2 regions of the Bradyrhizobium sp. 215_C5_N1_1 genome follow, and region 1 is predicted to be linked to the other one. Evidence: predicted binding sites of a transcription regulator. Region 1 holds the regulator's gene; the other holds the start of a gene.
The links. The regulator PhoB, encoded in region 1, activates phosphate uptake and scavenging genes when phosphate is short. The targets are predictions, from matches to a motif close to TGTCATNNANCTGTCAT.

Region 2: a site for PhoB is predicted at 3,643-3,659, ahead of AB7G19_RS14410 (UDP-2,3-diacylglucosamine diphosphatase). Genes of this name have one in related genera too.

What each region holds. Positions count from the first base shown of each region.
Region 1 covers NZ_CP197228.1:8,542,946-8,548,028, reverse strand. The annotation lists gene pstC (phosphate ABC transporter permease subunit PstC) at 1-952, shown strand, start outside; gene pstA (phosphate ABC transporter permease PstA) at 954-1,799, shown strand; gene pstB (phosphate ABC transporter ATP-binding protein PstB) at 1,796-2,617, shown strand; gene phoU (phosphate signaling complex protein PhoU) at 2,629-3,345, shown strand; gene phoB (phosphate regulon transcriptional regulator PhoB) at 3,361-4,068, shown strand; gene AB7G19_RS41240 (GcrA family cell cycle regulator) at 4,303-4,815, opposite strand.
Region 2 covers NZ_CP197228.1:3,072,765-3,077,847, forward strand. The annotation lists gene AB7G19_RS14385 (alpha/beta hydrolase) at 1-561, opposite strand, end outside; gene ypfJ (KPN_02809 family neutral zinc metallopeptidase) at 558-1,592, opposite strand; partial or broken gene AB7G19_RS14395 (transposase domain-containing protein) at 1,821-2,030, opposite strand; gene AB7G19_RS14400 (Lrp/AsnC ligand binding domain-containing protein) at 2,153-2,398, opposite strand; gene thiD (bifunctional hydroxymethylpyrimidine kinase/phosphomethylpyrimidine kinase) at 2,655-3,455, shown strand; gene AB7G19_RS14410 (UDP-2,3-diacylglucosamine diphosphatase) at 3,683-4,495, shown strand; gene AB7G19_RS14415 (glycosyltransferase family 4 protein) at 4,495-5,083, shown strand, end outside.

The DNA.
Region 1 (5,083 bases):
GTATGACCGCGCCAAGGCCTTGGGCGCCTTCAAGCTCGGCGACCTCACCTTCTACTGGATCACGCGGCTGTCCGCGATCTCGGTGCTCCTCATCCTCGGTGGCATCATCATCTCGCTGATCGTCGGCGCGTTCCCGGCGATGAAGGAATACGGCTTCGCCTTCCTGTGGACGCAGCGCTGGGCGCCGTCGGCAGATCCGCCCGTGCTCGGCGCGCTCGGCCCGATCTACGGCACGCTCATCACCTCCTTCATCGCGATGGCGATCGCCATTCCGGTCGGTCTCGGCATTGCGATCTTTCTGACCGAGCTCTGCCCGCAATGGGCGCGCCGCCCGATCGGCATGGCGATCGAGCTGCTCGCCGGCATTCCCTCGATCATCTACGGCATGTGGGGCTTCTTCGTGCTCGGCCCGTTCCTGGCCAACACGTTCCAGCCCTTCATGATCAAGATCTTCGACGGCATCCCGGTGCTGGGCGCGATCTTCGCAGGCCCGCCGTCCTATCTCAGCCTGTTCAACGCGGCGCTGATCCTCGCCATCATGGTGCTGCCCTTCATCACCTCGATCTCGGTCGACGTGTTCAAGACGGTGCCGCCGGTGCTCAAGGAAGCCGCCTACGGCGTCGGCTGCACCACCTGGGAAGTCGTGCGCAGCGTGGTGATCCCCTATACCCGCGTCGGCGTCATCGGCGGTGTCATGCTGGCGCTCGGCCGCGCGCTCGGCGAGACCATGGCGGTGACCTTCATCATCGGCAACTCGTTCCGCATCTCGTCGTCGATCTTCGCCCCGGGCACCACGATCTCGGCGGCGATCGCATCGGAGTTCGCCGAAAGCGACGGCCTGCACCAGTCCGGCCTGATCCTGCTCGGCCTGCTGCTGTTCGTGCTGACATTCTTCGTGCTCGCGGCTGCACGGTTGATGCTGATGCGTCTTGAAAAGAAGGCGGGGAAGTAACATGAACCCGATCTACGCACGCCGCCGCCGCATGGACATCGTCATCCGTGTGCTCTGCCTGGCTGCCGCTGCCTTCGGCGTCACATGGCTCGCGCTGATCCTGATGACGCTGCTCTACAACGGCATTGCCGGCCTGAACCTGGAGCTCTTCGTTGCGGACACGCCGCCTCCGGGCTCGACCGAGGGCGGCCTGCGCAACGCCATCGTGGGTTCGATCATCATGACCGTGCTCGGCGTCGGCATCGGCGCGCCGCTCGGTCTGTTCGCCGGCACCTATCTCGCCGAGTACGGCCGCAACGACCGCCTGACCTCGGTGATCCGCTTCATCAACGACATCCTGCTCTCGGCGCCCTCGATCATCATCGGCCTGTTCATCTATGGTGCGGTGGTGGTGCCGATGCGCGGCTTCTCGGCGATTGCCGGCTGCCTCGCGCTTGCGGTGATCGTCATCCCGGTGGTGCTGCGCACGACCGAGGACATGCTGCTGCTGGTGCCGAACGCACTGCGTGAGGCGGCCTCGGCGCTCGGCCTGCCGCGCTCGCTGGTGATCAAGCGCATCGCCTATCGCGCGGCGCGCTCGGGCCTCATTACCGGCGTGATGCTGGCCACCGCCCGCGTCGCCGGCGAGACCGCGCCGCTGCTCTTCACCGCGCTGTCGAACCAGTTCTTCAGCCTGGGTCTGAACAAGACGATGGCGAACCTGCCGGTCACCATCAACAATTTCGTGCAGAGCCCCTACGCCTACTGGAAGCAGCTCGCCTGGAGCGGCGCGCTGCTCATCACCCTGACCGTTCTTGCCCTGAATATTGGCGCGCGCATTCTGAGCGCCGAGAGGACCGCAAAATGAGTGATCTTTCCGTATCGATGAGCGCGGCCGGTGGTTTGCCCCAGGCGCCGGTGCTGCCCGAAGCTCCGGCCAAGGTGACGGTGCGCAACCTCAATTTCTATTACGGCGAGCACCACGCGCTGAAGAACATCAATCTGGCGCTCGGCACCAACCGCGTCACGGCGTTCATCGGCCCGTCTGGCTGCGGCAAGTCGACCCTGCTGCGCATCTTCAATCGGATGTACGACCTCTATCCGGGCCAGCGCGTCACCGGTCAGCTCATGCTCGACCAGACCAACGTCCTCGACCCCAAGCTGGACCTCAATTTGCTGCGCGCCCGCGTCGGCATGGTGTTCCAGAAGCCGACGCCGTTCCCGATGACGATCTACGAAAACATCGCCTTCGGCATCCGTCTCTATGAGAAGATCTCGAAGTCCGAGATGGACGACCGCGTCGAGAAGGCGCTGCGCGGCGGCGCGCTGTGGAACGAGGTCAAGGACAAGCTCAACGCCTCCGGCCTGTCGCTCTCCGGCGGCCAGCAGCAGCGCCTCTGCATCGCCCGCACGGTCGCGGTGCGGCCCGAGGTGATCTTGTTCGACGAGCCCTGCTCGGCGCTCGACCCGATCTCGACCGCCAAGGTCGAGGAGCTGATCCAGGAGCTGTCCGAGAACTACACGATCGCGATCGTCACCCACAACATGCAGCAGGCGGCGCGCGTCTCCGACAAGACCGCCTTCATGTATCTCGGCGAGCTGATCGAGTTCGACGACACCAGCAAGATCTTCACGTCGCCGACCGACCGGCGCACGCAGGATTACATCACCGGCCGGTTCGGCTGAGGAGACGGAACATGGGTTCTGAACATACCGCAAAGGCCTTCGACACCGACCTCCAGGAACTCACGCGCCTGGTCGCCGAGATGGGCGGCATCGCCGAGCGCATGATCGTCGATTCCGTCGACGCGCTGATCCGCCGCGACGTCGCGCTCGGCCAGCGCGTCGTGACCATCGACGCCGAGCTCGACGCGCTCCAGAAGAAGATCGAGGAGCGCGCCGTTCTCACCATCGCGCGCCGCCAGCCGATGGCGGTGGATCTGCGCGAGATCGTCGGCGCCATGCGCGTCGCGACCGATCTCGAGCGGATCGGCGACCTCGCCAAGAACATGGGCAAGCGCGTCGCGGCGCTGGAGACGGATTTCCATCCGCTCAAGCTGTTCCGCGGTCTGGAGCACATGACCGACCTCGTGCAGCAACAGGTCAAGTCGGTGCTGGACGCCTATGCCGCGCACGATCTGCCGGCGGCAATGGCGGTGTGGAAGGGCGACGAGGAAGTCGACGCCATCTGCACCTCGCTGTTCCGCGAGCTCCTCACCTACATGATGGAGGATCCGCGCAACATCTCGTTCTGCATCCATCTGATGTTCTGCGCCAAGAACATCGAGCGCATCGGTGACCACGCCACCAACATCGCCGAGACCGTGTTCTACATGATCGAGGGCCAGGCGATCACCGACAAGCGGCCGAAGGGCGACATGACGACCTTCGCCACGACGGTCCCGAACACTTAAGGAGCGACGAACACCATGGGCGCACGCATTATGGTGGTTGAGGACGAGGAAGCTCTCACCGAGCTTCTCCGCTACAACCTCGAAGGCGACGGCTATGACGTCGAGACGGTGATGCGCGGCGACGATGCCGACACCCGCCTCAAGGAGCACATCCCCGATTTGATCGTGCTCGACTGGATGCTGCCGGGCCTCTCCGGCATCGAGCTGTGCCGGCGGCTGCGCTCCCGGCCCGAGACCAAGCAGCTCCCGATCATCATGCTCACCGCGCGCGGCGAGGAGAGCGAGCGGGTGCGGGGCCTTGCGACCGGCGCCGACGACTACATCGTCAAGCCGTTCTCGGTCCCGGAGCTGCTGGCACGCGTGAAGGGCCTGCTCAGGCGCGCCAGCCCCGAGCGGCTCGCCACCGTGCTCGCCTATGGCGACATCGAGCTCGACCGCGACAAGCGTCGCGTGGCGCGCTCGGGCCGGCCGATCGATCTCGGCCCGACCGAATATCGCCTGCTGGAGTTCTTCCTGGAGCATCCCGGCCGCGTGTTCTCGCGCGAGCAGCTGCTCGACAGCGTCTGGGGCCGTGACATCTACATCGACGAGCGCACCGTCGACGTCCATATCGGGCGCCTGCGCAAGCTGCTCAATCTCGGCCGCGAGCAGGACCCGATCCGCACCGTCCGCGGCGCGGGCTACGCACTGGACGATCGCTTTGCGAAGGCGGAGCAAGCGTAAGGGGTTGCTGTGGCAGACGTGATTTAGCGGGCTGCCACCGCATCCTCGATGTCGTCCCTGCGAACGCAGGGACCCATAACCACAGGGAGTGGTTTGGCGAAGACTCGGAGTGATCATCCCGCGCAATAACTACGCGCCGGGATTATGGGTCCCTGCGTTCGCAGGGACGACACCGAGTGAGTTGAGCCGTCATCGCGTGACGGCGCCGTCTTCGTAGTCAGCTAATCCGATACCTCAGCGCGGACCCGGCTTCGCCGGCGCGCGCCGGCGATCGGCCGCGGGCTGATACGCCACGCGCGAGTGCTGGGCGCAGTAGGGCAGGCCGGAGAGCGCCTTGCCGCCGCAGAAGAAGAAATCCGGGCTCGAGGGATCGCCGACCGGCCAGTGGCAGGTGGCCTCGTTCAGCTCCAGCAGCGACAGCCGCTGGCTCATCGGCACGACGTTGTCGTAGGTGACCGGTTCGGCCTCGACCTCGACTTCGAAGGCTTGCGCCAGCGCGGTGTTGCCGCGCGCGATCGGGCGGGTCACCCGCATCATGTGCTGGGCGGGGCGTGCCTTGCGCGGCCGCGGCGCTGCCGATGAAGGGCTCTTGGCGCGGCCCGACAGGCCGAGCCGGTGCACTTTGCCGATTACGGCATTGCGGGTCACATTGCCGAGTTCAGCGGCGATCTGGCTGGCCGAAAGCCCGGCCTCCCAGAGCTTTTTCAGCTGCTCGACGCGATCATCCGACCAGGTCAAAACGGTCATTGCACCCTTTCCTTCGCCGGCGCCTGCCATCCTGGCGGCCGCACGGCGAATGCCTAAGCTTCGAAAAACCCGTGCCGCCAGAATCCCTTAAGGCTCGCCGGGCGCACCAGATGCGCCCGAACGCTTACGCCGGTACATGAGGACTTAGAGGATCAGAACTGCTGCACGAGATGTCGTATCTGACAAGCCAAACGCTACAATATGGCGTGACTCACGCGCAAGAGTCCGCCGACTCGCTTCCACATGTTCCGTGGCGGAAATACGCAAA
Region 2 (5,083 bases), 5.5 Mb from region 1:
TATCACATCAAAAGGCGCGCGCCATGGCTCATCATCTGCCAGCGTGATGGGCCTAAACCTCTCGATAGAAATCCGTTGAATTGAGTTGGGATCAGTGAGGAACTTCCAGTAACTCTCGTACTGTGTGTTCTGAATCAAAAAAGTCACGCTATTTGGTTCGCGCTCGCGCTCCGATGCCGATAGGCAGCCTCGTAGCCGGTCCGAAAAGCGAGCGTATCTCCCAACGAAATTTTTGGCAGCTTCCGGCTGGACAATTGCCGGCATTCGCTCTGGGGCCTTCCGCGAAAACGCTTCGCAAATTTGAAGGACGTCTCGCTCGGCGACGATCGGTTGCGCGTAGCTGCTCCCGAAGCTCGTTGCGAAAGCAATTGACCAAACAGCCAAGTATTTCAACCAATGCTGGGGCACGGCACTCCCCTCAAAATGAAAATGCAAGAGACCGAGCAGGCGTTCGTCGCGGAGTTTCTCTTCGTCCAGTGGGGGCTCCCCAGCGGCCCCGCTCGGTAGTATGCAGTCGTCGTCGGACATCGGCTGTTGAGAGTTGGGAAGGCCGGGCCTCATTGCCACGCTCCAGCAAAGGTGTTGCAGCTCTTCACCAATCCAGTTGCGTAACCGACATCGAACCAATGATGGCGCTGCGCAGCGCTGCCATGAGTGAACGAGTCAGGCACTACGTACCCCAAGGCACTTTTCTGCAGGGTGTCATTGCCTAGTGCTTCTGTCGTGCGAATTGCCGCTGCTATGTCGCTCGCGTTGATCTTCGCTTTCTCTTTAATTTTACGCGCCCAAATGCCGGCGAGACAATCGGCCTGCAATTCGAGAAGAACTTGTAACCGGTTTCTCTCCGCCTCCGTTTCCATGCTCCCTTGAAGCTCGCGCACTTTTGGCATAATTCCCAGCAAGTTCTGAACGTGGTGTCCGATTTCGTGGGCTATCACATAGGCCTGAGGAAGTTGACAGTCGGCGCCGCTCGAATCGCAGGCGTGAAGGTCAGTCTGCATCTCTTGGAAGAACGAAAGGTCGAGGTAGACTTTCTGATCATCAGGACAATAGAATGGTCCCATGATTTTCTCGGCTAATCCGCAGGCCGCGTAGGTGGCGCTTGTGTACAGGACGAGACGGGGTGGCCGATAAGTTAGGCGATCGGATGCGAAGATTGCCTGCCAGACCTCCTCCGTGCTGCCCAGAACTCGCGAAACGAAGAGATACATTTTGTCGCGCGGTGCACCGGTCTGGTCGCCCGACTTCGCTGGAAGCTCAGCATAAAGCCACGCGGCTTGCGCGTCATCGCTACTCGTTGTTGCCGTGAATCCTTCACCGAATAGGCGAGCCCGCATGAAGCTGCCAACCTCGATCTGTTCAGTTTGAGCCACGCCATGACGTTGGTGCGGCCGGACGGTTATTGGCTCCTGGTAGCCGACCGTCATTTCCGTCGGAGGATTAAAGACAACTGAACCCGGACCAATCTTGTCGACTTGGTTACGGAGGATGGCAGCGGGGTCTATCGCTGCTGGGCGAACCGCCCAGGCTAAGCCGCCTGTACAAAGCACCCAGACAGCCACTGCTATCGAAACAAGCGGTCCTTTGGGCATTGCCGGCCCCCGGCGCTCACGATCCGTGCGAAAAGAGCATTCCAGGGTTGTATGTTCAATGAAATATTTCACACTTTGCGCGCGGCATAGGTGCAAGCGATCGGGCCGCCGAATTGTTCCTCCGCGGACCTAAGCGCGTGGGCTACGATGCAAAGGCCCCAACCACTTGGAGACTATCCGTTTTTTGACCGGACATTGGCGCGACGGCCTGTTCGCGAAGCGTCGTTCTCAGGCCGCGGCTTTGAGGGATTGCTCGCGATAGGCCCAGGGCAGTAGCTGGTCGATGTCGCGACTTGGATGTTCGTTGACGATTCTCGTCAGGACGTCGTTGAGATAGGCAAGCGGGTCGATGCCGCGGATTAATCGTTCGACCGTATTGTTGTGGAGTTCGACGCGGTCGTCATCGATGAAGCGCGTTGAGCCTTGCCAGCGCGAGAGGGTGTCGAGCGCTGGATGATGTGTGCGATGGCTAAAATCCGAAGAACTCACTTTGAGCACAATTGGTCCGCTGCGCTGTCTCGGAAGCGGACTTCCCATCCGGCCCGCTGTGAGTGCAAACCCTAGCTTGCGCCAAACGCCTTGAAGGTGATGATGGTGAGGGTGTCCTGGATGCCCGGCAGCACCTGCACCTTCTCGTTGATGAAGTGGCCGATGTCGGTGTCCTTGTCGACGTAGAACTTCACCAGCAAATCGTAATGGCCGGCCGTGGAGTAGATCTCGGAGGCGATCTCGGCTTCGGCAAGCGCGTTGGCGACCGTGTAGGACTGGCCGAGCTTGCATTTGATCTGGACGAAAAAAGGAACCATTGCAGTCACTCCGAAGGCATATCTGGCGGCTAGAGCCATTTCCGCTCCGATGAAATCGGAACGGGGCTCTAGATTCTAGTTTTGACGCGTTTTCTTCACGCGAACCGGTATCCACTTCGCTCGAAAACGCTCTAATAGGCCAAAACCGGCCGGATTTAGCAAGCAAACTTGCTGCCCTCGGGCGCAAGCGAACTTGCCGCCCCCCGGCATGCGCGCTAGGACGGACTATGGTCCCGAGGAAGCGGAAAATCGCCCCATGACGACGCCCGTGGCGCTCACCATCGCCGGCTCCGATTCGAGCGGCGGCGCCGGCATCCAGGCCGACCTGAAGACCTTTGCCGCGCTCGGCGTCTATGGCGCCTCCGCGATCACGGCGCTGACGGCGCAGAATACGCGCGGCGTCACCGGCATCCACGCGGTGCCCGCCGAATTCGTCACCGCGCAGATCGATGCCGTGTTTTCCGATCTCGAGGTCGGCGCGGTGAAGATCGGCATGGTGGCGCAGGCCGCCAGCATCGATGCGATCGCGGGCGCGCTGTCGCGCTGGAAGCCCGAGCATATCGTGCTCGATCCCGTGATGGTCGCAACCTCGGGCGATCGCCTGCTCGCCGCGGAGGCCGTGGAAGCCCTGCGCAAAAAACTGATGCCGCTGGCGTCGGTGATCACGCCTAATCTGCCGGAGGCCGCGGCTCTGCTCGACGAGCCCGTCGCGACACGCGAGGCCGAGATCGAGAGCCAGGGGCGCCGGCTGCTGGGGCTGGGCTGCCGTGCGGTCCTGATCAAGGGCGGGCACGGCGAGGGCGCCGAAAGCATCGACTATCTCGTCGATGCCGACAACACGATCGCGCTTGCGGCGCCGCGGGTCGCCACCCGCAACACCCACGGCACGGGGTGCTCGCTGTCCTCGGCCGTCGCGGCGGGGCTTGCCAGGGGCGAGGATCTGGAGCGCGCCGTGCGGAACGCCAAGGCCTGGATCAGCGCAGCGATCGCGGCCGCCGACCGCTTCAGCGTCGGCCACGGCCACGGGCCGATCCATCATTTCCACAAATTTTACTGATCCGGGCCGCGAGCGCACCGCCAGCGGCGCGCGGGACCGCTGCCATTAACCTGTTCAGCCATGCAGTTCCGGGGTCTTGCGGAGGCCCTTGCGGCGTCATGTCGCCTGATTGTCGCATGCGACTGATATTCGCGGGACGGGCGAGGCGAGGTTTGATTCGTATCCGAGGGTGCCTCAAAGGTTCATTGGTCATCCCCCTGTCACGGGATATTGTTACAGGCTGTCGCATGGGAAGTTACGATGTGAGTGACGAGAGCCCTGAAAGGCGCTTTCGCACGTTGTTCATCTCCGACGTTCATCTCGGAGCCCGCGGTTCTCAAGCCGATCTGCTGCTGGACTTCCTGCGCTACCACGATGCCGACACGATCTATCTCGTCGGCGATATCGTCGACGGCTGGGCGCTGAAATCGAGCTGGCACTGGCCGCAATCGCATAACGACCTGGTCCAGAAGCTGCTGCGCAAGGCGCGCAAGGGCGCCAAGGTCATCTACATTCCCGGCAATCACGACGAGTTCCTGCGCAACTATTACGGCACGCATTTCGGCGGCATCGACGTGGTCGAGAACACCGTCCACACCGGCGTGGACGGCAAGCGCTATCTCGTCATCCACGGCGACATCTTCGACCTCGTGGTGCAGAACGCGCGCTGGCTCGCCCATCTCGGCGACAAGGCCTATGACTTCGCGATCCAGATGAATCGCTTCGTCAACTTCTTCCGGCGCATGTTCAAGGTGCCCTATTGGTCGCTGTCGCAATGGGCCAAGCAGAAGGTCAAGAACGCCGTCAACTATATCGGCGCGTTCGAGCAGGCGCTCGCCGCCGAGGCGCGGCGTCACGACGCCGACGGCGTGATCTGCGGCCACATCCACTATGCCGTGATCCGCGACGAGGGCGGCATCCGCTACATGAATTGCGGCGACTGGGTCGAGAGCTGCACGGCGCTGGTCGAGCATGACGATGGTCATTTCGAGATCATCACCTGGGCGGATCAGGCGCGGAAGCCGGCACAAGTCCCGCAGGTCGCAGCAAGGGCCGCTTGATGCGCATCCTGGTCGCGACCGACGCCTGGCACCCGCAAGTCAACGGTGTGGTTCGGACGCTGACCAAGCTCGCAGACGCCGCCAAGGGGTTCGGCGTCGAGTTCACGTTCCTGACGCCGCAATCGTTCCGCACCTTCGCGATGCCGAGCTACCGCGACGTGCGGCTTGCCATGCCGCGCCCGGCGCGAATCGCGAAGCTGATCGAAGAGGCGCGCCCCGACAGCATCCACATTGCGACGGAGGGGCCGATCGGCCTGATGGTCCGCCGCTACTGCCGCCAGCGCAAGCTGCCGTTCACGTCCAGCTTCCACACCCGCTTTCCCGAATATGTCCGCGCCCGCGTGCCGGTTCCGGAATCCCTGATCTGGCGGGCGCTGCGCCGATTTCACGCGCCCAGCCGCGCCGTGATGGCGGCAACGCCTGCGCTCGCTCGCGAGCTTGGCGAGCGTGGCTTCGACAACGTCGTGCTGTGGCCGCGCGGCGTCGACACCAGCCTGTTCCACCCCCGTGGGATCGACCTCTGCCTGCCGGCGCCGGTGTTTCTCTCGGTCGGCCGGGTTGCGGTGGAGAAGAATCTCGAGGCGTTTC